DNA from 2 places in the Sporolactobacillus sp. PKPK-6 genome. Region 1 is predicted to be linked to the other one. Evidence: a T-box and tRNA genes for the amino acid it is inferred to sense, from the RefSeq annotation. Region 1 holds a T-box; the other holds one or more tRNA genes.
The links. A T-box is a leader RNA that pairs with one kind of tRNA and senses whether it is charged. The one in region 1 lies ahead of trpS (tryptophan--tRNA ligase), so its partner is inferred to be a tRNA-Trp.

Region 1 (15,722 bases):
TTTGACCTTCCTGCACTTAAAGATAAAGTTCCATCACTGATCAGTCCTGTAATTTTTACAAACCTTGATCCTTCAAAGCATGTTGTACTTAAAAAGAGTGGTAACGTGGCACTTAACGAATCTGATATTATTACCTTTGATTAATTGATTTATTAATGAAAAAGTCTGCGCATTTATAGCTCAGACTTTTTTTGTTGATTCGTTCATTGTTTTACTGAAAAATACAGCAAACATAAGGCAACCTGTACATTGAAAGAAGTATCCACCTTAAGAAGAGGTAATGGTGTCATTAGAATTTTTCGAGCGTTTCTTTGACGTGAGGAAGCAGATTTTCCCATGCGGCATCCGGAGATTTGCAGATGGTTACAAAGTCATTAAAGCCGAAAAGGCTGATGACGCCGTCTATTTCAATCAATTTTGTTAAAAATGGGGAATTTGTTTGGTCATCTTTGAAAACTTCGACTCGATTTGAAAAAAGAGGTCCTTCAGCGGTGAATTTTAATGCGTTCGGGTTTGGCGTAGAAGTCATCGTAAAGTTCATCTGTATTTTCCTTTCTGTTAATAAACGGATTCTATTGTGTCGTTTTCTTCATTATATATCATGATGGAATGGAGCGCATTGTTAGAATACTGAGGCTGTGGACAAGAGACTGTCTGAGAGATGAAATAGACCAGATATTCGGTTATACTAAACGTAACCCAAATGAGGAAGGAGGTATTTGCAGTGGCTGAGAACAGTTCTTCTGAGGAATTGAAAGACCGCATACTTGAAGCGCTGGAAGATGTTATTGATCCTGAACTCGGTGTGGATATCGTCAACCTGGGGCTCGTGTATGGCGTCGACATAGATGAAGAAAACAATGTAATTGTGACCATGACGCTGACCTTTATGGGTTGCCCATTGTCTGCGTCCCTTTCCTATGACGTTAAGCGTACGCTTGGAGAGATCGAAGAAGTAAATCAAGTAGAAGTGAATTTTGTATGGGATCCACCGTGGACGAAAGAGCGCATGTCGCGGTATGCTAGAATTGCACTTGGACTATCAGAGTAAACCATTTGCCACGTATCAGCCGGAGCAGGATGTATATCCTGCCTCGGCTTTTTGTGTTTCGAACCCAAAAGCCCCCGCAGGTGATGATCACACCATTTTTGGCATATCTTCTTTATACATATCAAAAAAATAGTACAGATCAGCAATAGTTCATGTAAGTGCAACTAAAAATTTGCTTTCAAAAATCTGATGAAATCAAGTTTTCTAACAAATAAAGAACCATTCAACCCGTTTAAGGTGGTACTGGACACTTGAATGAAAATACAATGGTGATAAAGTGCCATGTATTATGTACAAAAGTAAATAATTATTCCCAAGTAAAGGTTGTGAAGCAAACGTGCACAAGACTCCTGCAGTCGTGCTAGTTGATGCAGCTCTTGAGCATTTACCCGTTTTATATATATATTTTCTTGCGTGAGCAGGGGGGAAAATGATGGAAGAAGCAATGGTGTTTGGCGGACTCTCGTCTATTGGTTTTCTTCTTACTGAAAGACTGCTTGAGGCGGGAGTTGTCGTCTATTCAATTAGTTCGGCAGTTACTGATGAAGAGAAAGATCGTGAGGAAGAGAATGAGCTTTTTTTGGGTCGCAACGCACTTTTTCATAATGACCGAGACAAGCCGCGTTCAGTAGCAAAGCATCTTATTCTTGCTGACACTTTCCGGATGAAACAGGAAAGCAATGATGAATTGAAGAAAAAGATGGGTCATCTACTTACTGATTCGCCGCAATGTCAACGTGTGCTTTTTCTCTCTTCCCTGGAGGTATGCGGGCAGCATGTTGATAAAAACGGGAAAAGAAGAGCGGCCTGTCCGACTTCTGTTCGCGGAAGAGCTGCCAATGAAATGGAACTGTTCTTCATTAATCTTTTGCACGAAAGTAAGAGGAAAGAGGCAATTATTTTACGGACGGATTTGAATTTAATTTCCGACAAGTGCGATGGTGAAATCATAGCAGCACTAATTAACGGGTTAATGGAGCAGGAACATGAAGGACTTGATGTCGTCCATTTTAAAAAAGGACTTGATTCGAATGATGCGATAAATGAAAAACTCAGGAGCCTTTTACCGCGGAATTATGAGAAATGGCTGCAAAGAAAATCTTGATTAAACTTCTTTTTCTTTTGATCGAATTAAAAGAACTGCTGAGTGGATCTGAGTTCACCCTTGCAGTTCTTTTACTATTGCCATTTTCAATCATGGCTTTTTAAAGAAATTGAGCAGCGGAGACAATTGTTTGATCGCCGGTGCTGTCTGATTAATGACATTGACCAGCTGGGTGGCGCCATTTACCATTTTGCTCACATCAATATGTCCGTCTTGGCCGAGAAACGGTTTTAAGAATCCGGGTTGTGCAGGCTGTGTCGGTTGCACCGGCTGTACAGGCGGTACTTGCATTCCACTTGCTTGCCAGCCGCTGTTCTGATAGAATGCTTGTGGCGGTTGATAGGTTTGTGTTTGTTGCACTGGCGGGATTTGTGAACCGAACATGAGATACGTAAATGGGTCAAAGTGACTGTCTCTTGGATTTTGAGCAGGTTGAATCAAGAGTCTCCCTCCTTTACATCTGGTCTTTATCATATCTTATGCCTTTAAGTGATGAATGTGTGATTCATTCGCCTTTAGGTGATGATTTAACCGGAGACAGGTGTCCTTTTATCGGGAAGCTTGTTGGACAAATGATTTTTAGTGTATTATATTGTTACCAAGTCATTATATATACTGTTAAGATCTGAGAGGGGATTTGCGGATGTCCGCAGGAATACTGGGAATGGGCAAGTTTATTCCCGAACGTGTGGTTACGAACACTGATTTAGAGAAAGTCATGGATACTTCAGATGAATGGATTCGGACAAGAACCGGAATTGAAGAGCGGAGAATCGCCAATGATGAAACAGACACTTCGGACATGGCATTTGCCGCTGCCGAGCAGGCGATCAAAAACGCAGGTTTGACAGCTTCTGACATTGATTTGATTCTCGTTGCAACGGTTACGCCTGATCATCCTTTTCCTTCTGTTGCATGCATGCTTCAAGATCGACTGGGAGCAAGGCGGATACCTGCAATGGATATTAGTGCCGCATGCTCCGGGTTTATTTATGGAATGGTTACAGCAAAACAGTTTATTGACAACGACACTTTTCACCATGTTCTGGTTGTCGGTGTTGAAAAACTGTCAAAGATTACAAATTGGGATGATCGCGGTACCGCTGTTCTCTTTGGCGATGCAGCTGCGGCGGCAGTTCTTGGCAATGTTTCGGAAGGTCATGGAATTCTGTCCTTTGAATTAGGCGCCGACGGAAGCGGCGGCTCTTATTTGTATCAGGACGGCAAATACATTAAAATGAACGGACGGGAAGTTTTTAAATTTGCAGTTCGTCAAATGGGTGAATCGGCTGTTCATGTCGTAGAGAAAGCTGGTCTGAAAAAAGAAGATATTGATTATCTTATTCCTCATCAGGCGAATATAAGAATTATGGAAGCTTCGCGTGAGAGACTGGAAATACCTGAAGAAAAAATGATTAAGACGATTCAGAAGTACGGAAATACATCTGCCTCTTCGATTCCTCTGGCGTTAGTCGACGCTGTTGAAGAGGGGAAAGTTAAAGACGGAGATGTGCTTGTGATGGTAGGCTTCGGTGGAGGGCTCACCTGGGGCGCGCTCACGCTTAAATGGGGCAAATAATTTATAATTATATCGTATAGCTATCATTTATTGATTACCTAATGATAAAAAGGTTCCAATCCTATCAAAAGGAGAGAATTGAATGAAAAGAAGAGTCGTTGTGACCGGATTAGGAGCTGTGACGCCACTTGGCAACGATGTTGCGACAACATGGGCAAATGCAATTGCCGGCAAATCGGGCATTGGTATTGTCACACGTGTAAACCCTGACGATTTTCGCGCCAAGGTTGCCGGTGAAGTGAAAGATTTTGATCCTGAAAAATATGTTGATCGCAAGGAAGCGCTTCGCATGGACCGTTTTGCGCAATTTGCCGTAGCGGCAGCAAAAATGGCAGTCGAAGATGCTAATTATACAATAGATGAAACGAATGCTGAACGTACCGGTGTCTGGATTGGATCTGGTATTGGTGGAATGGAAACTTACGAAAAAGAACTGCGCGTCGCTTTGGAAAGAGGCTTCAGACGTGTAAGTCCGTTTTTTGTTCCGATGATGATTCCGGATATGGCGTCCGGACAAGTTTCTATTTTACTTGGAACGAAAGGAATTAACTCGTGCACGGTAACGGCTTGCGCTACTGGAACAGATTCAATCGGAAGCGCGTATAAGGCTATACAGCGTGGAGACAACGACGCAATTCTTTGCGGCGGAAGTGAAGCACCACTTACAAATATGTCCTTTGCCGGGTTTACGTCGGCGCGGGCACTTTCTACGAATCCAGATCCGAAGACGGCTTGCCGTCCGTTTGATAAAAATCGTGACGGGTTCGTCATGGGCGAAGGAGCAGGTGTGCTGCTTCTTGAATCTTTGGAATCGGCTCAAAAGCGCGGCGCACATATTTATGCCGAAATCGCAGGATACGGTGCCACGAGCGATGCTTTTCACGTGACACGTCCGGATCCTGAAGCAAAAGGTGCAATCCGTTCGATGCAAATGGCACTCGATGATGCTGGTGTGAAATCGAATCAAGTTGATTATGTAAATGCACATGGAACGAGTACAGAAGCCAATGATTCCACAGAAACGAAAGCTGTTAAGGCAGTGTTTGGAGACGGTGCCTATGATTTGGCAATCAGTTCAACGAAATCAATGACTGGTCACTTGCTTGGCGCATCAGGCGGTGTTGAAGCAATTCTTTGTATTAAAGCAATTGAAGAAGGAATTGTTCCGCCGACCATCAACTATGAGACGCCGGATGAGGCATGTGATCTGAATTATGTGCCGAATGAAGCACTGAAAAAAGAAGTTAATGTGGTACTTAGCAATTCATTTGGTTTTGGCGGTCATAATGCGACACTTGCGTTTAAAAGATACGAAGTTTAAAATTTACTTTTTTAAAGCGTCTGCGATTCATTCGCAGGCGTTTTTTTGCACAAATAAAGAGGTAAGTATGTACGCATACATCTTGTATGCAACGCGAAAGCGATCGCGTTCTGCAGAAGTTAAGGACCGGACTCTTTTTCCCCGTTTTTTCTTACAAGATAAGAAAGTATAGAGCGACCGAGCAAGGTCGTGCCTTATAGCGGGTGAGAATCCCGTCGGAAAAGAGTTAGCCACTCATCCGTAGCGAGTCTTGGAGAACTAAGGGCAACGTTAGTTTTTAAGCGTAGACAGCGAGTCAGTGGGCCGTAAGCCATGTGGTTGAAGGGAATGAGCCTCGAAAACTTATGAAAACGGGAACGCCGATGGCGTTATACTTCCAGAAGGCAACACTCCAATCATCGATAGGGTAAGAGGATTGGGGGTTCCCCGGGGTCTGAGACCATGGCACGCTGAGCATTGATAAGGGACGGCAACTCGGGAGATCCCAGCGGATCTTTCGAATGAAAGTATAGTGAACCAAGCAATCAAATGTGAGGACGCTAAATGTCTACTGGGAAGTCGGAGGAAACACATAGTACTAATGACGCTGGGTAATGCCAGTCGAGGAAAGGTGTTTCTCTTGTTCATGAATCTTATCGGGGACACATCGGCACACACGGAGGTGCAGTAAAGATGAACACAAAACAGGTAAGAATAGCAGAATTAGCGAAGGCGAATCCGGGGATGGCGTTCACGTCACTGGCGCACTTAATGGATGAAGAGGAATTGAGACAGTGTCATCGGGAGTTACAAGGCAACAAAGCAACAGGCATTGACCAAGTAACAAAAGTTGCCTATCAAGAAAACGTGGCGGATAACCTCTCCCACCTAGTCATGCGACTGAAGCAGAAAAGCTATCGGCCGCTTCCGGTGCGTCGCGTGTACATTGATAAGCCGGGTTCAACGAAGAAAAGACCGTTGGGCATTCCGGCTTATGAAGATAAAATTGTACAGCGAGGACTTGCGAAAATCCTTAATGCCATCTATGAACAGGATTTTCTTGACTGTTCCTTTGGCTTTCGTCCAAATAGAAGTTGTCATGATGCGCTCAAAGTGCTCAATGTCTCCATCGAAAAACGGTATACAAACTACATCGTTGATGTAGACATCAAAGGTTTCTTTGATCATGTTGATCACCAATGGATGATGCGTTTCTTAAATCATCGCATTAATGATCCAAGTCTACTCAGACTCATTGCGCGTTTTCTGAAGGCTGGATACATGGAGAAGGGGACGTGGTACGCAAGCGAACAAGGGACGCCGCAAGGTGGACTGATCTCGCCGATTCTAGCCAACATCTATCTTCACTATGTGATTGATCTATGGTTTATGAAAGTGGTGAAGAAGCAGTGTCAGGGACAGGCCTACTTGGTGCGCTACGCTGATGACTTTGTCTGTTGCTTTCAGTACAAACAGGAAGCGGAGCAATTCTATAGTGAACTCAAGCAGCGAATCGGTAAATTTAATTTGACGCTAGCAGAGGAAAAAGCGAGGATCATTCCTTTTGGACGTTTTGCTTGGGAAAATGCCAGACGAATTGAAAACAGGAAGCCAAAGACCTTTGACTTCCTGGGGTTCACCCACTACTGTGGGTGGAGTAAAAGTGGACACTTTCGAGTAAAACGAAAAAGCAGTCGAAAGAAAGTCTGCGCCAAGCTCAAAGCCCACGGGCAGTGGCTTAAAGCTCATCGAACGAAAGAGATAGACTCCATCATGGATCGGATCAAGCGCTCGCTGATCGGCTATTACAACTACTATTGTGTCACCGACAACATTCCAAGTGTGAATGCGTTTCGATTACAGGTGATTCGGCTGTTGTATAAATGGTTAAACAGAAGAAGCCAAAAACGATCTTATACATGGGAAAAGTTCAATCAATTTCTAAAACGATGCCCATTGCCTCAACCACGAATCAAGGTCAATATCTATCAACTTCGCCCAGAACTTAGCTATATTCTGTGAACCATGAACAAGAAGAGCCGTGTGCGTAAATAGCGCACGCACGGTTCTGTGAGGGGGACAGAGGATGTGAATCACTGCCCTACTCGACAGATTTTGCCCCGTATTTAAAAGAATAAACCAGTGTCTTAGCCGAGAATCAAAGCAGAGGTGCGAGACGCCTGCGGGATCAGCCGTGCCAGCGAGCAACCGAAGTAATGATTCAGCACCGTAAAGACACAAACCAATGACACATGACTGGAGATTAAGGACCGGACTCTTTTTGCCCGTTTTTTTCTTATATAGTATTTTTTTTTTACGAGCGCCGAGGTACGTAAATACATAGATTCATAGATTAATGCATAAAATGAACATGAGAAGATATGAGGCACAAAAAATCTGCTCGATCCGAATAAAATCTTCCAATAATGTCCATAATGTTGTCAAATCAAACAGAGGAGATGGAGCCTCATGGAAATTGTCAGTGATATCTGGGTAAATTGGTTTGAGGGTGAAGAGAACAGCTATAATGTATGCGAATTTTTCGAATGGCGTAAACATGATTTTATAGAGCTTCTCGACCAGATTCCTCTGATTAAAGTAGAAAAACCACTCCTTGACTACATTGAAAACGACTTGCAGGATCTTCCCCAAGAATTGTTGAAAGATGTTCGGAATCGAAGCGTGATCTGTAAAAACAATCAACGAGAGATTATTGAATATTGCTTTATCGCAACCGATGGAGAACGCTGTATTGTCGCCGATACCTTGGGCTATTCGATTCCTGTGCGAAAGAGTCGAATGATCCCAAGACAAGAGAGTCTGATCCTGCAGAAGGGAGCAAAAATGGATATCGACCACTATCCGCTTCCTGCCGGATGTTTTCGCAAAAAAGAATATCATATGCTCTCACTTAATCCTGAGTGTATGATGGGCTTAACAAGAAAAGAAAGACAGCTGAAGCAGCTGCTGTTTATGGCGCTTGATCAGCTCTATTCATCTGGGAATGTCGAAGAAATGCGCTATTGGTATACAGAGTGGTATCCGACTAAATATAGTGAAAGCCGCCGAATGACCTTTGATGAGGCATGGCAAGGATTGATTTTAGGAATGAAAAAGGGTTGGTCGGACAAGCATAGTGATCTTTGCGAACGGATGATCAAGGGTCAATCCTATTTCGAAAAGCTGTGGGAGTTAGAACAGGGCACGAAAGTTCAATGAGAGAAAGCTGAATAATAAGACAGACCAGGCAGAATGTTGCTGCTTGGTCTTTTTTTGCTTTATATCAAATCAGAATATCTAATTAAACTTTTTATTAATTAAATGCTCGCTTTGCTTATTGTCGTGTTATTTTTGATAAACTATAAGTAAGTTCAACTTGTGATGAGGGACGCAAAGCATTGTCCTTCTGCGAAACATACTTTATGAACTGCTTAAATTTTACTATATTAAAAAAAGGTGTGCTTATGAATCATCCTGGAGTTACATTAAGATACATCCGAAAATCAAAAAAAATGACGCTGTCGGAACTTGCACAAGGAGAAGTATCGGTTGCCTTTCTCTCTCGCTTTGAACGTGGCGACTGTGACATATCATTTACACATCTTCTTAATTTGCTTAACAAATTGAATGTGTCAATGGACGAGTTTCTCTATGTAAATAACGACTATGAAGTTACTCATTTTCAGAAATTCTTTGATGACTTGAAGGGCTACGTAATGGAAGATAATCTGCATATGCTTCAAGTCCTTCGTGATCGTACAAATAGAAAGTATTTAATAGAAGGAAAAAATTATTATCTGCATTTTTCTATCGTGGCCGAGCTGTATATACGGCGAATTTCCAAGAAAAAGCCGGATCCGAAGATGGTAAAAATTCTGAGTGAATACTTTTCTAATGTGGATGTCTGGGGATACTATGAACTTGTGATTTATACAAATTCGATGTTCAGTTTTCCGGTCGATCAAATGGTTGCACTGTCGCGCATGGCTTATGAGAAAAGTATGGATTATAATCCGCTAGGAAGAGGGGACGTCAAGAAACAAAAAATATTATTAAACACCATTGTGGCACTATTAGAAAACAATAGGCTGCCTGAAGCGAACACATTTCTAATTCTATTGGACGAATCATTGGATAAAGAAAAAGATTCATACATGAAAATTAAGCTTATGTTTTTAAAAGGAATTTACGCGATTAAGTTAGGAAATCGCCAGCGCGGAGAAAAAATAGCTTTACAAGCCATCCAAATTTTTACTGAGCTGGATAGTGCATCACAAGCCAGTACTCATGCCAAATATCTTCAGGACGTTTTGGATTCTACTATATTAAAAAATGATTAAACCTGAAACTAAACTTTTATGAATAAAAAAACAGCCGCCGAGCACATGTAATCGCTCGAGAGCTGTTTTTTGTTCCTTGTCTTAATGCTTGTTTCGTCGTCCGATTCCGAGGGCCTTCTCGGCTTTGCTTAAAGTTTTACTTGCAATAGCGTAGGCTTTTTCTGCACCCTCATCGAGGATTTCATCGAGTTCGGAAGACTCGATCAGATGATTGAATCGTTCCTGAATCGGATTCAATACTTTAACGACCGCTTCGGCAACATCGGTTTTAAATTCCCCATAGCCCTTTCCTTGATAGGAAGCGACCAGATCGTCAACGGATCGGCCTGAGCAGAGAGAGAAAATATCCAGCAGGTTGGAGACTCCCGGTTTAGCATCCCGGTCGTAGTGGATGGATGCTTCATCATCTGTAGTCGCCGATTTGATTTTTTTGATGATATCCTTTTCACTGTCTAGTGTAAAAATGGTTGCCTTGCGGTTCGCATCCGATTTGCTCATTTTCTTTTTTGGTTCAGCGAGTGACATGATTCGCGCACCAACCGGAGGAATGTAAGGTTCCGGAATCGTAAACGTTTCGCCGTATTTGTTGTTGAACCGTTCAGCAAGATCACGTGTCAATTCCATGTGCTGTTTCTGATCAGCACCAACAGGAACAAGATCTGTCTGATAGAGCAGAATATCTGCTGCCATCAGAGGCGGATAGGTGAGAAGACCTGCTGGAATTGCTTTTTTTCCTTGAGATTTGTCTTTGAATTGAGTCATACGTTCCAGTTCGCCCATGTAGCTAGTACATTGCATGATCCAGCCAAGCTGCGCGTGGCAAGGAACTTCCGATTGGATAAAAAGAATGGATTGTTTTGGATCAATTCCCATGGCCAAATAAAGCGCCGCTAGATTATGGATGTTTGTTTGGATCTCCCTCGGATCTTGAGGTACCGTAATGGCATGTTCATCGACAATACAATAGATACATTCATTGCCTTCTTGCAGTGTAACGAAATTGCGCATGGCACCAAGATAATTCCCAAGGGTCGGAATGGACGTCGGCTGAACGCCGGAAAATATTTTTGCCAAAATAAGTCACCTTCCTGATTTTATTATTTTTCTTTTAGACAATATAAAAAGGCCTATCCATCCACAAGGGACGAATAGACCGCGGTACCACCCTAATTTTTCTGCTGTGCAGAAACATCTTTCATCTGATTCTGTTCGAGAATCATTACCGTTGTAACGTACGGAAACGTCTATGCCTACTGACGGATTGAATCCCGAGGTTCGGATTGAAGCTCAGAAGTCCATTCCCAAGCAGTCCGACACTTGGTTTCCATCATACCCAAGCTCTCTAAAGACTTTCTGCAGGTACTCTTCTTCTTCATTGCTTTACTATAAGTCTGTTCAATATTGACATAATTATATATAAAACGCTAATTAAAATCAAATCTATTTAATCATAAGGACCAAGAAAGAAAAATGGAAAGAAGAAACAAAAAAAGACTGTCGAGGAGAAGCGGCCAAATAATGAATGATCTCTTTCCGTCCCGATGTCTATATTCCGCCATTGGAGCTTCAGTGTCCTCTTCCTGAAACGTCTTTTTGCGTGTTGCACGTACAAAACGTTTGAAACTATAAACGACACCGTCAAAAAAACCGCCTTGGACAATAAAAACAATGAGACCAAAGTTGAAAAATAGCAAACTGATAACGGACAAGTGATTAATAAAAGCCAAGTATGAGAGAGAAGAAAAAATTAATTGTGAAAATAGTGTTAAAACGAATTCAATAACCAAGATTAGTAAAATAAGGAAAAAACGTTTTGACTTAAAAATATTCATTGAAGCACCTCTATTATTTAGCAAAATAAGTCGCCTGTTTTGTAATCATTGTTAGAAATTATAACATAACGGCAAAAAAAAATAAGCGGAAAAATGTTGTAGCATCAATATATTCTACATTTTCTGCATCATTAAGCGGCCGAATTTTTAAAAAAAAGAATGCAAAAAAAAAAAAGAACTTGTATAATAGCATTTGTAGGTTTAAGCGGTTCTCTTTATTCGTTGTAATATGGAGGATTAAACCTAAACAAAGATAGCAAATTTAGGGGAGGTTATTACTTTTATGAAGAAGGCAAAATGGTCACTTGTGCTCTCTTTTATCATGGCATTGAGCCTTGTGCTTTCCGCTTGCGGAAGTTCAAGCAGCAGTGACAATGGCAAAAGCGGTGCGTCGAAGCTAGCAGCAAAACAGGAATTGAAGTTTGCGATTACAGCAGACATTCCTACACTCGATCCTAACCTTGCAACGGATACTACGTCATCAAACGCAATTGAAATGACAGAATCCGGTTTGACAAGAATGCATGATAACAAGTTTGAATGGGATCTTGCAAAGGGTGCGCCTAAAGTAAGCTCTGACAAGAAGGTTTATACATTTACCCTTCGTGATCAGAAATGGTCCGATGGCAAACCTGTAACTGCACAAGATTTCGTTTATGGCTGGCAGCGTCAGAACGATCCGGCAGCTAAACCTGCTTACAACTTCTTGTTCGCATCTGTAGGAATTAAGAATGCAGCAAAAATTGAAGATCCTAAAGACCCATTATATGGCAAGTACAAACAACTAGGTATCAAAGCTCTCGATGACAAGACAGTTCAAGTAACTTTGGAACAAGCAGCTCCACCGTTCTTCTACAGCATCTTGTCACAACCTCAATTCTTGCCTCAACGTGAAGACTTCGTTAAGAAGCAGGGGAAAAACTATGCGACTTCAGCTGACACCCTTCTATACAACGGACCATTTACACTTTCCGATTGGCAAAAAGGTACAGGCTGGACCTACAAGAAAAATAAAGATTACTGGAATGCAAAAGCTACGAAACTCAGCAGTGTTAATTTTAAAGTTGTAAAAGAACAAGCAACTGCAATTAACTTGTACAAGACTGGTGCAATTGATGAAGTAGGACTCTCTGCTGAATTCGTTGATCAATTCAAGAAAACATATCCAAAAGAAATCAAATCTGGTGTTGATGCCGGTACTTACTACCTGTATATCAACGAAAAGACAAATAAGAATTTGAAGAACCTGAACCTTCGTAAGGCGTTGAACGCGGCTATTGATCGTGATGGCTTGGTTAAATCAATTCTGAATAATGGTTCAGTTGCATCTAACTTTGTTGTACCGAAGAATTTCGTTGCAGGTCCGGATGGCAAAGATTTCCGTTCAGCTGATCCAGATGGTTTCCCTGCAGGATCAACTTCCGAAGCAAAAACCTACTGGAATAAAGCAAAGAAAGAACTTGGCATTAAGACACTGAAATTGAACTTCTTGAGCCAAGACGGCAGTTCAACACAGCAACTCAACCAGTATGTTGCGAACCAAATCAAGAAGAATCTTCCTGGTGTTGACGTTACAATTAATGCTCAACCATGGGCTAACTATCTGAAATTGAATAATGAATTTAAATATGATATTGCTTTCAGCGGTTGGTTCCCAGATTATCAAGATCCGATGACTTATCTTGATATGTGGACAACTGGCAACCCTATGAATACAATTGGTTGGTCGAATAAGAAGTTTGACAGCCTGATCAATGATGCTCAAACGAATACAGCTGATGCTCAAAAACGTTGGGAAAATCTTGTTTCAGCTGAAAAACTGATGATGTCTGAATATCCAATTGTTCCGCTTTATCAATCTGGTCATACATGGGCAGAAAAATCTTATGTTAAAGGTCTTTCATTCCCATCTTATGGTCCACAAGTTGACTTTGCACGAGCTTATATCTTAAAACACTAATTAAAAAAAGTTTGAAAGATATGTGAGGCATTTTGAAGGAGAGTATATGTCGGTCCTGGCATATGCTCTCCTTTCCATTAATTTATAATTTCTTTAATTATTTAACACACCAAAATCACTGATTGTTGAATGTTAGGAACTATAATATAGATACTAATTTAAGGAGGTTCTATTCGGTGGGTCGATATATTTTAAAACGGGTTGGCTATATGCTCGTTACCTTTTATGTAGTTATTACACTGACCTTTCTGTCTATGAAAATGCTGCCTGGTACACCTTTTAAGTTTGCCAACCGTCTAACACCGGAACAATTAAATCAGCTTAAACATTACTATGGCCTGGATCAGCCGATTCCCGTTCAATACCTTCACTATTTGTGGAATATGCTTCACGGTGACTTGGGTGGATCCTTTCAATATGGTATGCAGCCGGTGACTGAATTTCTTCTTCAACGCTTCCCGATATCGATGGAGCTTGGTATCGAATCGATGATTTTTGGCACAGTATTAGGCATCGTTCTTGGTATTATTTCTGGTATCTATCGTGGTAAATTTCTTGATTGGGGAACCGTTACACTGACCGTTCTTTTTATTTCGATACCGTCATTTATTTTTGCGGCAATTCTTCAGTATTTCTTTTCCGTTAAGATTCAGCTTTTTCCGGTTATCGGTTGGGATTCACCGATGACTCATGTATTACCGGTCATCTCTATTGGTGTAGGTGTCATGGCATCAATTGCTCGGTTTATGCGTACAGAAATGGTTGAAGTGCTGAATCAGGACTATATTGTAACGGCACAGGCAAAGGGTTTAAGCACAGTAGCGGTTATTTATAAACATGCCATTCGTAATGCAATGATTCCAATCGTCACAGTGATTGGGCCGATGACAGCGGCTGTGGTAACAGGATCACTCGTTATTGAGAATATTTTTGCGATCCCTGGCATTGGATCACAATTTATTGATGCCATTGTCACCAATGATTATCCGATGATTATGGGGACGACTGAACTGTATGCCGCATTATTTATTGTGACTATTTTAATTGTTGATATTCTATATGGTGTGATTGACCCAAGAATTCGTGTTTCTGGAGGGAAGTCATCATGACAACAACTGAAGCGTCAGTAACAAAGGACCTTTTTGGACCCGTTGAAGCGGACAACTCGGAAAGTGAAAAAATTTCCGGTGAAAGTATCAGTGCCTGGAAGGACGCAGTTCGCCGTTTTGTTACGAATAAAGGTGCGATGGCTTCAATGATCATTATTGCTTTGATTGTTATATTGGCTATTATTGGTCCTCATTTCTTTGGATATGGTACTGATGATCAGGACGTTTCACGTGCAAACTTGCCACCCAAAATCGGTGCATTGACGTGGATTCCTGCGTTTAGCGGTCAAGAAGGCGGCGTAGATATTTACAAAGAAAAACATATTACCACGAACTATTGGTTTGGTACGGATCAGCTTGGACGTGATTTGTGGACAAGAACATGGAATGGTACTCAAATTTCTCTAATCATTGCATTGATTGCAACACTTGCCGACGTGCTCATTGGCGTAGTCTACGGTGGAGTTTCCGGATACTTTGGGGGCATGGTTGATAATGTTCTGCAACGTATTTTGGAAATTATTGCCGGTATTCCAAGCCTTGTATGGATCATTTTGCTTATTTTGATTATGCAGCCAGGTCTGTTTGCAATCACTGTGGCAATTTTGGCGACAAGCTGGCTATCAATGGCGCGTATTGTTCGCGGCGAAATGCTGAAACTGAAAAATCAGGAATTTGTCCTTGCTTCACGAACACTAGGTGCAAGTGATGGACGAATCATATTTAAGCATTTAATTCCAAATTCAATTGGAATGATCATCATTAATACAATGTTCTCAGTTCCGAGTGCAATCTTTTTTGAGGCATTCCTGAGCTTTATCGGATTAGGGATTCGTTCGCCGCAGTCATCGCTTGGTTCGTTAATTAATGATGGATATCAAATGCTTCAGATTCATCCTTATCAGACCCTATATCCTGGTATCATCATTTCGCTCCTGTTGATTTGTTTCAATATTATGGGAGACGGGCTTCGTGACGCATTTGATCCGAAGCTGCGTCGATAAAGGCAGGAGGTATTCATTATGAGTCATTTATTGGAAATCAATAATTTGAGTGTGAAATTTCATATATTTGGTGGAACAGTACAAGCTGTCCGCGGTATCAGTTTGAATTTAAATAAAGGGGAGACCCTGGCGATTGTTGGCGAATCCGGTTCCGGAAAATCGGTGACATCGAAAGCAATTATGGGACTGATTCCGAGTCCTCCAGGTGAAATTGCGACCGGGGATATTCTGTTTGAAGGCAATGATCTTGTTAAATATTCCAAGAAGCAGCTGCAGAAAATCCGTGGTAAGGAAATTTCAATGATTTTTCAGGATCCGATGACCGCCTTGAATCCAACGATGAAGATCGGCAAACAAATTATGGAAGGTTTGATTAAGCATCAAGGAATGACGAAGCATGATGCAAAAAAACGTGCAATTGAACTGCTGCAATTGGTAGGTA
Region 2 (15,722 bases), on a different contig from region 1:
TGTTGCCGGAGAAGAACGTGCGGGAGAGGAAATGCTCTTGCAGTGACGGTATCCGGCCAGAAAGCCACGGCTAACTACGTGCCAGCAGCCGCGGTAATACGTAGGTGGCAAGCGTTGTCCGGAATTATTGGGCGTAAAGCGCGCGCAGGCGGCTTCTTAAGTCTGATGTGAAATCTTGCGGCTCAACCGCAAACGGTCATTGGAAACTGGGAAGCTTGAGTACAGAAGAGGAGAGTAGAATTCCACGTGTAGCGGTGAAATGCGTAGATATGTGGAGGAATACCAGTGGCGAAGGCGGCTCTCTGGTCTGTAACTGACGCTGAGGCGCGAAAGCGTGGGGAGCAAACAGGATTAGATACCCTGGTAGTCCACGCCGTAAACGATGAATGCTAGGTGTTAGGGGGTCCAACCCTTAGTGCTGAAGTTAACACATTAAGCATTCCGCCTGGGGAGTACGACCGCAAGGTTGAAACTCAAAGGAATTGACGGGGGCCCGCACAAGCAGTGGAGCATGTGGTTTAATTCGAAGCAACGCGAAGAACCTTACCAGGTCTTGACATCCTCTGACAAGTCTAGAGATAGGCCGTTCCCCTTCGGGGGACAGAGTGACAGGTGGTGCATGGTTGTCGTCAGCTCGTGTCGTGAGATGTTGGGTTAAGTCCCGCAACGAGCGCAACCCTTGATCTTAGTTGCCAGCATTCAGTTGGGCACTCTAAGGTGACTGCCGGTGACAAACCGGAGGAAGGTGGGGATGACGTCAAATCATCATGCCCCTTATGATCTGGGCTACACACGTGCTACAATGGGTGGTACAAAGGGCAGCGAAACCGCGAGGTCGAGCTAATCCCATAAAGCCACCCCCAGTTCGGATTGCAGGCTGCAACTCGCCTGCATGAAGCCGGAATTGCTAGTAATCGCGGATCAGCATGCCGCGGTGAATCCGTTCCCGGGCCTTGTACACACCGCCCGTCACACCACGAGAGTTTGTAACACCCGAAGTCGGTGCGAGAACCTTTATGGACTCAGCCGCCGAAGGTGGGACAAATGATTGGGGTGAAGTCGTAACAAGGTAGCCGTATCGGAAGGTGCGGCTGGATCACCTCCTTTCTAAGGAAACGATCAATAGCGAAGCGCTTGGACTTTTGTTTGATTTTGAGGGATACATTCCTTCAGCATATTTTGGTGGGGGCCTATAGCTCAGCTGGTTAGAGCGCACGCCTGATAAGCGTGAGGTCGGTGGTTCGAGTCCACTTAGGCCCACCATTTATTGTGGGGCCTTAGCTCAGCTGGGAGAGCGCCTGCTTTGCACGCAGGAGGTCAGCGGTTCGATCCCGCTAGGCTCCACCATTATTATGTCAATTACGGCATTATGAACCTTGAAAACTGGATAACGAAAGCAACGAAAGAAAGTCAAGAAACATCCAAGACGATTGATGGATTATTCGTGATCTGTTGATCGTATGTGTGACGAATGAGGAGTAAGATTTTCATCGTCAGTGGTTAAGTTTTAAAGAGCGCACGGTGGATGCCTTGGCACTGGGAGCCGATGAAGGACGGAACGAACGCCGATACGCTTCGGGGAGCTGTAAGTAAGCTTTGATCCGAAGATTTCCGAATGGGGGAACCCCCTATCTTGAACAGATAGGATGCTCTGCTGAATCCATAGGCAGAGTAAGGCAGACCCGGGGAACTGAAACATCTCAGTACCCGGAGGAAGAGAAAGCAAATGCGATTTCCTGAGTAGTGGCGAGCGAAAGGGAAACAGCCCAAACCAAAGAGCTTGCTCTTTGGGGTTGTAGGACACTCCACATGGAGTCAGAAATGCACGTTTCAGGCGAACGACCTGGAAGGGTCGGCCAAAGAAGGCAAACGCCCTGTAGCCGACGGAACGTGCACTCCGGAGTGGATCCTGAGTACGGCGGGACACGAGAAACCCCGTCGGAATCCGGGAGGACCGTCTCCCAAGGCTAAATACTCCCCAGTGACCGATAGTGAACCAGTACCGTGAGGGAAAGGTGAAAAGCACCCCGGAAGGGGAGTGAAAGAGATCCTGAAACCGTGTGCTTACAAGTAGTTGGAGCCCCCTTCGGGGGGTGACAGCGTACCTTTTGTAGAATGGACCGGCGAGTGACGATTCTAAGCAAGGTTAAGCTGAAGAGGCGGAGCCGCAGCGAAAGCGAGTCTGAATAGGGCGTTTTAGTTTAGGGTTGTCGACCCGAAACCGTGTGATCTACCCATGTCCAGGGTGAAGTTCAGGTAACACTGAATGGAGGCCCGAACCCACGCATGTTGAAAAATGCGGGGATGAGGTGTGGGTAGGGGTGAAATGCCAATCGAACACGGAGATAGCTGGTTCTCCCCGAAATAGCTTTAGGGCTAGCCTCGGATGAGTGAGACTTGGAGGTAGAGCACTGATTGAATAAGGGGTCCCCACAGGATTACCGAGTTCAGTCAAACTCCGAATGCCAAGCCCTTACGTCCGGGAGTCAGACGGCGAGTGATAAGATCCGTCGTCGAAAGGGAAACAGCCCAGACCGCCGACTAAGGTCCCTAAGTTTGTGCTAAGTGGGAAAGGATGTGACGTTGCCCAGACAACCAGGATGTTGGCTCAGAAGCAGCCACCATTTAAAGAGTGCGTAATAGCTCACTGGTCGAGTGGCGTCGCGCCGAAAATGTAACGGGGCTAAGCACAGCACCGAAGTCGCGGATGACCGTAAGGTCATGGTAGGGGAGCGTTCCAAGGGCATTGAAGATGTGCCGTGAGGCATGTTGGAGCGTTTGGAAGTGAGAATGCCGGTATGAGTAACGAAAAGAGAAGTGAGAATCTTCTCCGTCGAAAGCCTAAGGGTTCCTGAGGAAGGTTCGTCCGCTCAGGGTTAGTCGGGGCCTAAGCCGAGGCCGAAAGGCGTAGGCGATGGACAACAGGTTGATATTCCTGTACCAGCGTTTCACGTTTGAGTGATGGGGGGACGCAGGAAGGTAAGGCGAGCGCACGGATGGAAGTGTGCGTTCAAGCCGCGAGGCCGGCAGCGAGGCAAATCCCGCTGCTATCCGCCAAACGGTGATGAGGAGGGAACTTAAGTACCGAAGCGCCTGATCCTACACTGCCAAGAAAAGCCTCTAGCGAGTGAAACGGTGCCCGTACCCAAACCGACACAGGTGGGCAAGAAGAGAATTCTAAGACGCTCGGGAGAACTCTCGTTAAGGAACTCGGCAAAATCACCCCGTAACTTCGGGAGAAGGGGTGCTCGTCGGACCTACGGGTCCGATGAGCCGCAGTGAAAAGATCCAAGCGACTGTTTACCAAAAACACAGGTTTCTGCTAAACCGTAAGGTGATGTATAGGGGCTGACACCTGCCCGGTGCTGGAAGGTTAAAAGGAGAGGTTATCCTTCGGGAGAAGCTTTGAATTGAAGCCCCAGTAAACGGCGGCCGTAACTATAACGGTCCTAAGGTAGCGAAATTCCTTGTCGGGTAAGTTCCGACCCGCACGAAAGGTGTAACGATTTGGATACTGTCTCAACGAGAGACCCGGTGAAATTATAGTACCTGTGAAGATGCAGGTTACCCGCGACAGGACGGAAAGACCCCATGGAGCTTTACTGCAGCTTGATATTGGATGTGGGTATCGTTTGTACAGGATAGGCAGGAGCCTTGGAAACCGGACCGCTAGGTTCGGTGGAGGCATCGGTGGGATACTGCCCTGACGATATCGACATTCTAACCCTGAACCGTGATCCGGTTCGGAGACAGTGTCAGGCGGGCAGTTTGACTGGGGCGGTCGCCTCCTAAAAGGTAACGGAGGCGCCCAAAGGTTCCCTCAGAATGGTTGGAAATCATTCGCAGAGTGTAAAGGCACAAGGGAGCTTGACTGCGAGACCTACAAGTCGAGCAGGGACGAAAGTCGGGCTTAGTGATCCGGTGGCACCGCATGGAAGGGCCATCGCTCAACGGATAAAAGCTACCCTGGGGATAACAGGCTTATCTCCCCCAAGAGTTCACATCGACGGGGAGGTTTGGCACCTCGATGTCGGCTCATCGCATCCTGGGGCTGAAGTAGGTCCCAAGGGTTGGGCTGTTCGCCCATTAAAGCGGTACGCGAGCTGGGTTCAGAACGTCGTGAGACAGTTCGGTCCCTATCCGTCGCGGGCGTAGGAAATTTGAGAAGAGCTGTCCTTAGTACGAGAGGACCGGGATGGACACACCGCTGGTGTACCAGTTGTTCCGCCAGGAGCATACGCTGGGTAGCTATGTGTGGACGGGATAAGTGCTGAAAGCATCTAAGCATGAAGCCCCCTTCAAGATGAGATTTCCCATGATTTTAAATCAGTAAGACCCCTTAGAGATGATGAGGTTGATAGGTCTGAAGTGGAAGCACCGTGAGGTGTGCAGCGGACAGATACTAATCGGTCGAGGGCTTAACCCAGAATACCTTGGATTCACTTGTTTTGTTTCGATTGCTTTCGTTACCGGTTTTGAAGGCTCATGCGAGCCGGAAGTCTGGCGGTCATAGCGAAGAGGTCACACCCGTTCCCATCCCGAACACGGTCGTTAAGCTCTTCTGTGCCGATGGTAATTGGGGGCTGTCCCCCTGTGAGAGTAGGTCACTGCCAGGCAATATATAATATTGATTGTGCTTCACGACATTTGTCGGTAGATCACTCCATAGTGTTTGTATCGTGGTGGAGCTAGATGATCTGAATGATAAGTTGTTGTGAAGCCTTTTTTGGAGAGCTGTCCGAGTGGCCGAAGGAGCACGATTGGAAATCGTGTAGACGGTTATTGAGCCGTCTCGAGGGTTCGAATCCCTCGCTCTCCGCTAAGGCACTGTCATAAGTGCATCATAGAAACCTCGAAAACGTTGATAAACAAGCGTTTTCGAGGTTTTTTGTTTTTTATAAACATTTAATGATAAGAAGGATAATTTAAAATCAATGGGTTCATAGAACTTACCATTTGATCAGTGTTTAGTAAGAATTCTCGCATAAATGGTTACATCTGCTTTTGTGTTTTTTTTATATTAACTAAAACTTGAAAGTTAAAAAAGCGCACCCATCCCTTGCCTGCTCTATGATTACTATGAATAATTTAGGTCAGGCCGCCGCTTTTGTCAGCTGTTTCTGGTAGCTGGTAGGTAGCTTCTCTAGAAAATTTTCGATGATGTGATGGACTGCTTGCTCAGAAAGAACATACTCGTCTTTGAAAACTTCTTGAAATAAGTCGATCAACTGCTGAAGCGTTTCGACGAAGGTCACATCCGAAAGCTCATCGACCATCAAATAAAACAACTCACCCAAAGTGCGATCGTCCACCTGTTCACGGTGCTGAACCGCAAGAAGGGAATAACTGATAGCGACCAGGGCGGTGTGCGCAAAAATCCCGTCATAAGACAAACCCTGGTATTTAGCGAGTCGAAGATAGTGCTTGCACATCTTGAAGTACACTTCAATGGACCAGCGTTTTCCATAAAGCTGGATGATTTCATCTTCAGAAAGTTGGATATCGGTTGACGCTAAGACCAGATACTCTTTGCGTTTACGACGGTTGCGGACGTATACGAGTTTCAGGGGTAAGACCTCTCCCTCAACAACCGCTTCTACAACGGTAGAAAGTAGGTAGCGTGAGCGTCCACGACGTTTTTTCTGAGCGTTGAAGATCGCTTTCACGTCCATCATTTGACCATTGAACCGGTAATAAACCTTTTTCGACCGTTTCACCATAGCGACGGTATGAAGGCCAAGTTGACGCAGCTGCTGAAACATTTTAGGACTAGAGAACCAAGAATCAAACAAAACATAGGATGCTCGGACGCCATGCCTCAGGGCAGAAGAAAGCAGTTCTCGAACCACATCAGGCGCTTTACGCTGGGCCTGAAGCTTCCGCTTTCCAGAATGGGTGCGAGCATCAGCTTTTGTACCGCATACCTGATTCTGACCCGAAAGCAAGGAAAAGGTGACCGGCAAAAAAGTGTTGCCGTCACTCCAGCCTAGTTGAAGAAACCGAAAGCCGCGCACATGCCGATGGTTGGCGTGGTCGAATTGAAACGCCGCCAGCTCCACGCGTTTCGCATGGGCGCGTTCATACATGGAATCATCCACAATGAACACAGGCTTCCGTGCCGAATCCGTCAAGGGTTTAATGAACTGAATGATCCGGCAACAGAGCAGAATCAGAAACTTTTGCCAGTTAATCTTGCCGTTGTTGAGCAGGTTGCGAAAGGTCTTATCCGAGAAGTTCAGCTGATTTTGATGCTTCAAATAATCGCGATACGCTGACTTGTTTGAAAAGACCGTGCTAATGAGATAACAGAACAGTACCCGGAAGGGGACCCCCTTTGCCTTTGTGGCGTTTGAGGCTCTCGCAAGTTGACTCAAACGAAATCGTGTAAAAAATTCCTGGACTGAAGAAGAAATTCCAAGAGATGGATGGTCATTTCGTGATATACTTTTCATGGCATGAACACTCCTCGGTTAATTGGGATTCGACACTTCAATTATACCGAGTTATCGGTGTTCTTGCTTTTATTTTTGTGCTAATCCTTTACAGGATAAGCTGTGAAGCCCATTTTTGATGTTTCAAGTTTTAGTATATTAATTTTATTATATAAGGAGTTAAACAATTCTGAGACAGCTTTTATGATGCCATCTGATGATCCAGATGATTATGATGTTCACTTGCGCTTTTTCACACCAACAAGCGAAGTTCCGATTTGCGGCCATGCTACAATAGATGACGATAAAAATCAACATGCGAAAAAGTAGTTGACAATACATAGATCTGTTCAATCTGTGTATGGTTTTCTTTTTTACGGTTTTTATGCTTTTTAGTGAATATAGGTTCACCAATTGGCTATTTGTACCGATACTAATGGCATAGACTATTTGTCCTTAATGCAGTATTATGTAGACCAAGTTCATAATAAACTTAAGGTAGAGCGAAAAAGAATAGTTGACGCGTGATTTTTAGTGAAATGAATAATTAAAATAATGACGCCCGGTTGACTTGAATACATACGAATGTAATGTTTTGGTGACTGTGAAAGAAGGTTAGTAAATGGAAACGTCAAATCTGCATTTTTTCTCACTCTTATTTATGATTGTTTGCATAATCAGTGTGCTATTAGGTACTTATGTGATTTTGAAAAATGCGAAGGATCAATTAAATCGTATTTTCTTTACTGTTTGTATGTGTTTGTGCATCTGGTCATTTGGATTTTCAATTTCTGTGATTGCACCGAGCAGTACAATCTGTTTGTTTTGGAGAAGATTTTCAGCCATTGGCTGGGGCACTTTTTACGGAGCGCTTTTGCACTTTTGTTTTATATTGACAGGAAATCAACGGATTCTTAAAAAAGTGTGGATGTATCCGGCACTTTATCTGCCTGCTGCGCTTACGGTTTATGTATTTGGTCTTTCGGCCCCCATGGCCGCTGCGCAGTATCAATTTATTAAGCGTGACGGTCTATGGGTGAATCTCGCAGTAAACAATGGCTGGGACTTTTTTTTCTATAGCTATTTCACGGTATTTTTAGTAGCGGGTCTATTGATGCTTTGGAACTGGAGAAAACATGCAACAACAAAAGATGAACAGCATCAGGCAAAGGTTATTTTTGGGGGATATGTTGTCGTTAGTATATTGGGCACATTTACCGACTTGATCAATAATTCATTTGACTTTCTGCCTGTGCCACAAATGGCGCCAATCCTCTTCATGCTCTTCATTGCGTCCATCTGTTACTGTATCAGGAAATACAGATTGATGAGTAATCCAACCATAGATGAAGCAGAAATGATTCTTAATGAAGAAAATCGCACAAAAATGTATGATCTGTCGTCGATGGTTCTTGTACTGTGCGGAATCGTCTATTTTGTCTGTCAATTTTTACTTTCAAAAAATGAAAGCTTTGTCTCGAGTTTTGAAACAGGATTGTTACTTATTGGATTAGGTGTTTCCCTATTCATTTGTAATAGACGACATACGAATCGAAGTGATATGGAAGCAATTTACACCATTATCGCTTCTTTAATTATACCCATATTCATCATAAAATTAGCAGGAAACACGAGTTCTGTAATCTTTGCAATCCCATTTGTAACAATTATTGGCTCATTGGTGTTCAATCAGCGAATGATGCTTACAGCAATATCCTTATCTTCTTTTCTCACGCAGATCTATGTGTGGATTTCAGCCCAAAGTTTGCATCTTACGTTGAGAAGTGATGTCTATATAAGCAGACTTACAATCTTAGCCGCGGGCGTTATCTTTGCCTTTTATGTGAATCGAATTTATATTCTCAGATTGAAGCAGAATTCGGAGCAGATGCGTGTGCAAAAATTCGCATCAAAGATCTCAGCAAACTTTGTGACGGTAAGTCGTCTTAATGTCGAAGAAAAGATGGATAATATCCTTAAAGCGATCGGAGAATTCTTTGATATTGATCATGTCTCGCTCAACCTAAGTGTAGCAGAATATAATTTTATGGATCCGGAAAACAGCTCTTTTTGGAATAAGAAAAATCCAAATCAGATTGTTCATGGTTTCGCGACCTATTCACAAGAATGGGTAAAACAATTTGGAGAAAACAGCATCATTCACATTTCGAATCGTGAAAAGCTGCCTCGCGAGGCTGAGGTTATTCGGCAAGAACTTGAAAAGAAAGGAATTCAATCCGTACTGTCTGTTCCCATTACCGTTCATAACGTTGCGATTGGACATTTAAAGCTGGAATCGACAAAAACAGCGAACGATTGGAACATTAACTGGATGAGTCTGCTTGAAATTGTAGCAAACATTTTTGCGGATGCGCTGGTCAAAGTAACTGCAGAGAAAAGGATTCATTTTATGGCCTATTTTGATGAACTCACAGGTCTTCCTAAACGCTTGTTATTTGGCGAGCGTGTAAAACGAGCAATGAGCCATGCAGAATCAACGGGCAACAAGATTGCGATCGTTTTCTTAGATCTAGATTCATTTAAAGATGTGAATGACACACTAGGACATGAAGCCGGAGATCTGCTGATTAAGAAGGTAACCGGCCAATTATCGCATTGCATCAGCCCGGCGGATACCGTTTCGCGATTTGGCGGTGATGAATTTCTGATCATGCTTAATCACATTTCAGAACCTGAAGAGGCAATCCGCACTATTGATAAAATCATGAAATTGTTTCACACATCATTCATGCTTCGTGAACAAGAAGTATTTGTTACAGCCAGTGCAGGTGTTGCTCTATATCCCGATGATGGAGATGATACCGAAACATTGGTTAAAAGCGCTGATACGGCTATGTATGAGGCGAAGAGCAAGGGGAAGAACCAATATGCTCTATGTACCAAAGAGATGAAAGACAGGCTGCAGATGAGGCTGAGATTAATGAGCAGTCTCTTTCATGCACTCCCAAGAAATGAATTGAGCATTGTCTATCAGCCCCAGGTTTGTCTAAAAACGGAACAGGTCGTTGGTGTTGAGGCACTGCTCAGATGGAAACATACGGAACTCGGGAACATATCGCCTGGTGTCTTCATCGAGCTGGCGGAACAGACCGGTTTAATTAACCCAATAGGCGAGTGGGTATTAAAATCGGCGTGCACTCAGCTGAAAAAATGGCTTGATAAAGGTATACCCGCTGTTCGTGTCGCTGTCAATTTATCAGTTGTTCAGCTTCGCAACCCGCTGCTTGTCAACCAGGTAAAAAAAGTACTTGATGAGACAGGCATTGATCCTGAGCTTCTTGAACTTGAAATAACTGAAAGTGCAACAACAAAGGATTTCGAGTACATCGTGCGTGTGCTTAACGATTTAAAAGCACTTGGCGTGTCGCTGTCAATTGACGATTTTGGAACAAAGTACTCCTCATTAGGACGTTTAAAAAAATTGCCTGTTGATCGTCTGAAGATGGATATGCAATTTATTCAAGATATTGGTTATAGTGCCAAGGGAACCGGCATTACCAAAGCAATTATCAATTTAGCGAAGTACTTAGACCTTCAGTTGATTGCTGAAGGTGTTGAAAACCAAGTTCAACTTGAGTTTCTAAGAACATGGAGCTGCGATTTAGTTCAGGGCTATTATTATTATCGTCCGTTATCTTCCAGTGACCTTGAGAAGGTTATGAACAGTGATTCCCATTCAGGCAACAAACTGCTTTGAGAGTACTGAGAGGGGCGTAGAAGGGCATCCATTGTGGGTGGGCTCTTTTTATGCAGCAGCATGATGAGATAATCAAGAGAGGGGCAGCAGTGCAGCATGATAAAAATGTGCTGCCTATTTGTTGTTGTATTAATTGGCATATATCGGTTATACTGGAATAGTTGATTTTTAAAAATTAATTATAAAAACACTTGCAATTTGGTATGAATGATGGTAACATTTTAAAAGTCGGCGGCAAGATGTTACGACAATTGCTTTTCTGGCCCGTTCGTCAAGTGGTTAAGACACCACCCTTTCACGGTGGGTTCATGGGTTCGAATCCCGTACGGGTCATTGTTTTACTTGATTTTTTATGAGCCATGTATTAGAATGTAATGGTGTTTTTAATGGCTTGTTCAAAATTATATGGAGGATTAGCTCAGCTGGGAGAGCGTCTGCCTTACAAGCAGAGGGTCATAGGTTCGAGCCCTATATCCTCCACCATATCATCGCGGGGTGGAGCAGTCTGGTAGCTCGTCGGGCTCATAACCCGAAGGTCGTAGGTTCAAATCCTGCCCCCGCAATTGTGGATCCGTGGTGTAGGGGTTAACATGCCTGCCTGTCACGCAGGAGATCGGCGGTTCAAATCCGCTCGGATCCGCCATTTTATTTTGTTTTTTTACAACATAGGCTGTTCACTTAATATTGTCAGCATTTGTTTTTTACATAATGGCTCGGTAGCTCAGTCGGTAGAGCAGAGGACTGAAAATCCTCGTGTCGGTGGTTCGATTCCGCCTCGAGCCACCATTTGTTCGTGCCGATCTAGCTCAATTGGTAGAGCAACTGACTTGTAATCAGTAGGTTGGGGGTTCAAGTCCTCTGATCGGCACCATTATATTTTATACAATAGATGCCAATATCTATTCCTTATATTTTATTTATTATTGTGGAGGGATAGCGAAGAGGCTAAACGCGACGGACTGTAAATCCGTTCCCTACGGGTTCGAAGGTTCGAATCCTTCTCCCTCCATTTACATATTATAGGGGTATAGTTTAAAGGTAGAACAGAGGTCTCCAAAACCTCCAGTGTGGGTTCAATTCCTACTACCCCTGTTTTTAATCATTATGGCGGTTATGGTGAAGTGGTTAACACACCGGATTGTGGTTCCGGCACGCGTGGGTTCGATCCCCACTAATCGCCCCATAAATTTTGGCCCATGGCCAAGCGGTAAGGCAACGGCTTTTGGTGCCGTGATGCGCTGGTTCGAATCCAGCTGGGCCAATTTAATGCGGAAGTAGTTCAGTGATAGAACATCACCTTGCCATGGTGGGGGTCGCGGGTTTGAATCCCGTCTTCCGCTCCATTATTATGGCGGCATAGCCAAGCGGTAAGGCACGGGTCTGCAAAACCCTTATCCCCGGTTCGATTCCGGGTGTCGCCTCCATTTACTTACTTTTACTGCCATTATTTTTTATTGTGCCGGTGTGGCGGAATTGGCAGACGCGCATGACTCAAAATCATGTTCCTTCGGGAGTGTCGGTTCGACCCCGACCACCGGTATCAGTGTTTTTGACGAAAAAGGCATCTCAGAAATTTCTGAGATGCCTTTTTGTTTCATTGAGAAACCAACTAAACTTCTTGTAAAAAGATTTCCAACTGCTCATTCCTTTTACCCCTGCTTGACCCTTAATTTTCGAACTTCAAGCCTCCATAAAATTCACGAAATTTCAGTTTAATTATGCGCTATATTGGGGCAGAAAACTCAATTTTTACATTTAGATTAAACTTGTGAATAGACCTTTCAAAATAAATGAATCGTGCTAAACTAAGCATTTGTGAGGCCATTTTAAAGGAAAATATTCCAGTTTAGGTTGATCTCAAGTAAAGATAGAAATGCTTAAGGGATGAAAGGTGATTGTTGATATGGTGTCAACTACTAAGCGGCGGATTACATGGGTAGATATAGCAAAGGCGCTGGGAATCATAGCGGTTGTATTCGGGCACGCCATTGATTCTGAGCGCGATATACGTTCTTTTGATCTCGTTTATGATGCCATTTATTGGTGGCATATGCCGCTCTTTTTTATTATCGGAGGATTCTTTTTAAAACCGCTTTCTCATAATTGGGAAGCGGTTCGTCACTTTTGGTCACGTCGCTGCAAACCATTAGTTGTTTCCTACTTCCTAATGGGAAGCATTTTAATTATGCTTAGCCATTTTGTCCGTAATCAGGACTGGTCGTACACCGCTTTCTATTTTGTCCGCCTGGTTTACGGTGGAAGGACGCTTAATAATTATTTAAGCATTTTTTGGTTCATTAATGTCTATATTCTCACACTGATCGTGGTTATCGTTTTGATCACTTGGGTGCGTCCTGTGGTCTTACAATGGATCATCAGTCTGACTCTGTTTGCCATTGGAACAGTTCATCAGCAACCAGAGTTCCTAGGACACCCTTATTTCCCATGGGATGTCCAAGTCGTATTAATTACCACCACATATATGCTGGCCGGCTATTACGGGTTCAAATTGCTTCAGACTATGTCTCATAAATATATAACCCTTTTGGCCATTGGTATCTTTTATTTATTTCTTATTCACGATCAATTCACCAAGAAAATCAATTTCACATTATATCTGAAATCGGATAATCTAAATCATACGGGGCTGGCGTTGATTACACCGCTCATTTTATGCTTAGGGATTATACTCATCTCGCAAATACTGAGTGAACTTAAATATTTTCATTGGCTTGTTCTCTGGGGGCGTCATACGGTGCTGATTATGTTTTGGCATCGAGCACTGTTTGACTTGCCGGAAATCATGGGGCTCCCTGACCACTGGCTGTTAAAATGTCTGATGGGCTTATTAATCCCTATTATAGTCATGCTGGTATGGAAACAATTTACGAACTTTCTGATGCACCATCGCCCAAGACAGTATGCGAGCAGCTGATCCGGATCGAGTGAAAACATATCAACTACTGTAAAAAGTCAGTGCTTTGCATCAGTCAAAGCGCTGACTTTTTTGCTGCAACGAGTTCCGAAGTATCTCTAGTTTACGGGTTCTTCAGTATCGACTTTTTTGTATGATCAACACCTAGCAAATGCCATATTTTTAGAAAGTGTCCTTCTATTGCTGCGCCTTCAATCTGTGTTATAGTTGCGGTAATTAGTCCTTTTTTTAATTTGATTCAGTCGAAATGACGAAAACGTCGCACGATAAATGAAGCGAACAGGTGTGTAGTGTAATCATGATTCAACTAACAGAAAAAATAATTAAAGACTATTTTTCCCCGACCATCTATCAACGCGGCTATAACTATTACCTTGAAGGACGTGTGGAAAGCCTCTATTATGACTCGAACACCGATTCTTGGGAAGCGGAAATTGAAGGGACAGAGCAATATGTGGTCGATGTGTGCTTTGAAGGGCGATCGCTTATCTATGACTGCGACTGTCCGGCCGCTGAGCAATTTTCAACCCCTTGTAAGCATGTGGCGGCTGTTCTTCTGGAAATAAAAGAAGAGCAAGAAGAGGGGATGCGCGTATCGGGATATCATATGATCGCTCGTCTCAACAAGGATTTAACGGGCCAATTAATCGATACGTTTTCGCGCGTTCAACAGAAAGAATATGATCGGCAGCATGCTGATCGGAAACAGGTGATGCAAACTGAATGGACGATTGGCCTTCATTCATCATGGATCACCTTGCAGATGAAGACCGGCACCAAAAGACTGTATGTTGTCAAGAATATCAGGGACTTTATCACTGCCGTACTTAACCAAGATTCGTATACATTTACGAAAAAGTTTTCATATAGTCCCTCGGAGCATGGGTACACGCCTGAAGATCAGGCGGTTATTGATATGCTTGGTCAGCAGATGAGCTATAGAAATTACAGGATGATGCAGAACGCGTATACCGGAAGTTACTCGGGTGCCGATGACCGTCAATTCATTATTCCTCCAATGCTGTTTCCGAAGCTCCTGGACAAACTCCAATCCTGCTCCATTAATTTTGATAATGGCTTGTTAGGCGGGAATCAGATCACTGTACATGAAAATGAACGTCCATTTGAACTTCGTTTGGATGAGCGTTCGCAAGGCGATTATGAGGTGGACCTGTCCGATCTGGACGATGCTGAGTATCTCGATCAATATGGTTATCTTTTAAAAAATGGAGAATTATATCATCTTTCTTCCGATCAACAAGGGTTGGTTGGCGAACTCTTCTCGATTGTCAGCCGCTCCGGAATCACTACGCTGCCGATTAGAAAAGATCAGATTGAATCGTTTCTTTCTCACGCGGCACCCGGTTTGAAGAAAATCAGCGAACTGAAGATTGCGGATACGGTTTCAGAGCGCATCGCATGGCATTCGCTGCATGCGAAACTGCTGGTTGATCGTGAAGATGACCAATTGACTGTTCAGCTTGAATACCATTATGGACATGCGGTCGTGAAGCCCTTCGAACAAGATGAAGGCGCCGGGGCGGATGATCAGATCTTTATTCGCGATGCGGAAAAAGAACAAGTGATTATGGATATTATTGACTCCTCTTCGCTAAAAATCAGCGGGAATCAGCTGTATGCCGAGGGAGAGGAAGCCATCTACGATTTTCTATACGAGGACCTCCCGCAACTGGAAAATGTTGCGGAAATTCTTCTGACCAGTTCAGTCAGAACGCTTTTGATGCCAGACCAAAAGACCCCGTTTGCGAAAATTGATATGGATGACAGCGAAAATTGGCTCGATGTCCACTTCCAGCTTGATGGGATTGAAGAAGATGAGATTCAGAACATCCTTCAATCACTTGTTGAAAAGAAACGCTACTATCGTCTCCCGAACGGCACCTTTGTCCCATTAGAGGATGAGACGTTCGCGTCCGTCAAACAGATGCTGGACGAACTGAACATATCAAGGAAAGAGCTTCAGGATAATCAACTGAACGTGCCGATTTATCGCGGCGGGCAAATTGACTCAATCCTCGGTGACCAGCATGCATCCGTTGGCTTTGGCAAGGGATTTCGACGCTTTTTGAACCGACTGAAAAACCCGGAACTGATTGAATTTGATTTGCCCGATTCGCTCCATGCCGATCTCAGAGACTATCAATATTACGGCTATCAATGGTTGAAAACACTGGGAAATTACGGACTTGGCGGCATTTTGGCCGATGAGATGGGGCTGGGCAAGACAGTACAAAGTGTTGCGTTTCTTTTATCGGAAAAAGAAACGAAGTCCGATGTTCAACCGGTATTGATTGTTACGCCGGCATCATTGATTTACAACTGGAAAAATGAACTGACAAAATTCGCACCTGACCTAAATGCTGTCGTTGCATCAGGGACAGTGCTGGAACGGCAGGCCTTGCTTCAGCAAGAGCAGAAACCTGATATCTGGATCACTTCATACCAAACGCTGCGGCAGGACATTGACACTTATGAGAATGAAAAATTCAGTACGCTGATCCTTGACGAAGCGCAGACAATCAAAAATTTCAATACGAAGACAGCCCAAGCCGTTCGCAAAATTAAGGCAAGGAACCGCTTCGCATTGAGCGGAACACCGATTGAGAATTCGATTGAT

Region 2: it has a tRNA-Trp gene. The T-box ahead of trpS (tryptophan--tRNA ligase) is inferred to sense a tRNA for this amino acid. The anticodon was not compared.

The regions. Positions count from the first base shown of each region.
Region 1 covers NZ_JBWXPA010000001.1:645,354-661,075, reverse strand. Annotated here, with positions in the region: gene nagE (N-acetylglucosamine-specific PTS transporter subunit IIBC) at 1-144, shown strand, start outside; gene AC1MBV_RS03215 (NifU N-terminal domain-containing protein) at 290-529, opposite strand; gene AC1MBV_RS03210 (metal-sulfur cluster assembly factor) at 725-1,051, shown strand; gene AC1MBV_RS03205 (hypothetical protein) at 1,485-2,156, shown strand; gene AC1MBV_RS03200 (YppG family protein) at 2,247-2,597, opposite strand; gene AC1MBV_RS03195 (beta-ketoacyl-ACP synthase III) at 2,800-3,735, shown strand; gene fabF (beta-ketoacyl-ACP synthase II) at 3,818-5,056, shown strand; gene ltrA (group II intron reverse transcriptase/maturase) at 5,729-7,057, shown strand; gene AC1MBV_RS03180 (DUF3603 family protein) at 7,505-8,254, shown strand; gene AC1MBV_RS03175 (helix-turn-helix domain-containing protein) at 8,500-9,375, shown strand; gene trpS (tryptophan--tRNA ligase) at 9,457-10,449, opposite strand; T-box leader at 10,513-10,760, opposite strand; gene AC1MBV_RS03165 (DUF3899 domain-containing protein) at 10,824-11,207, opposite strand; gene AC1MBV_RS03160 (peptide ABC transporter substrate-binding protein) at 11,530-13,167, shown strand; gene AC1MBV_RS03155 (ABC transporter permease) at 13,344-14,276, shown strand; gene opp3C (oligopeptide ABC transporter permease) at 14,273-15,280, shown strand; gene AC1MBV_RS03145 (ABC transporter ATP-binding protein) at 15,299-15,722, shown strand, end outside.
Region 2 covers NZ_JBWXPA010000002.1:674,257-689,978, reverse strand. Annotated here, with positions in the region: rRNA gene AC1MBV_RS14155 (16S ribosomal RNA) at 1-1,107, shown strand, start outside; tRNA gene AC1MBV_RS14150 (tRNA-Ile) at 1,187-1,263, shown strand; tRNA gene AC1MBV_RS14145 (tRNA-Ala) at 1,272-1,347, shown strand; rRNA gene AC1MBV_RS14140 (23S ribosomal RNA) at 1,499-4,426, shown strand; rRNA gene rrf (5S ribosomal RNA) at 4,500-4,616, shown strand; tRNA gene AC1MBV_RS14130 (tRNA-Ser) at 4,729-4,819, shown strand; gene AC1MBV_RS14125 (IS4 family transposase) at 5,094-6,452, opposite strand; partial or broken gene AC1MBV_RS14120 (PhzF family phenazine biosynthesis protein) at 6,606-6,728, shown strand; gene AC1MBV_RS14115 (EAL domain-containing protein) at 7,054-10,149, shown strand; tRNA gene AC1MBV_RS14110 (tRNA-Glu) at 10,411-10,482, shown strand; tRNA gene AC1MBV_RS14105 (tRNA-Val) at 10,557-10,632, shown strand; tRNA gene AC1MBV_RS14100 (tRNA-Met) at 10,639-10,712, shown strand; tRNA gene AC1MBV_RS14095 (tRNA-Asp) at 10,717-10,792, shown strand; tRNA gene AC1MBV_RS14090 (tRNA-Phe) at 10,860-10,935, shown strand; tRNA gene AC1MBV_RS14085 (tRNA-Thr) at 10,945-11,020, shown strand; tRNA gene AC1MBV_RS14080 (tRNA-Tyr) at 11,077-11,158, shown strand; tRNA gene AC1MBV_RS14075 (tRNA-Trp) at 11,171-11,241, shown strand; tRNA gene AC1MBV_RS14070 (tRNA-His) at 11,257-11,332, shown strand; tRNA gene AC1MBV_RS14065 (tRNA-Gln) at 11,340-11,411, shown strand; tRNA gene AC1MBV_RS14060 (tRNA-Gly) at 11,418-11,492, shown strand; tRNA gene AC1MBV_RS14055 (tRNA-Cys) at 11,500-11,573, shown strand; tRNA gene AC1MBV_RS14050 (tRNA-Leu) at 11,608-11,689, shown strand; gene AC1MBV_RS14045 (acyltransferase family protein) at 12,053-13,084, shown strand; gene AC1MBV_RS14040 (DEAD/DEAH box helicase) at 13,383-15,722, shown strand, end outside.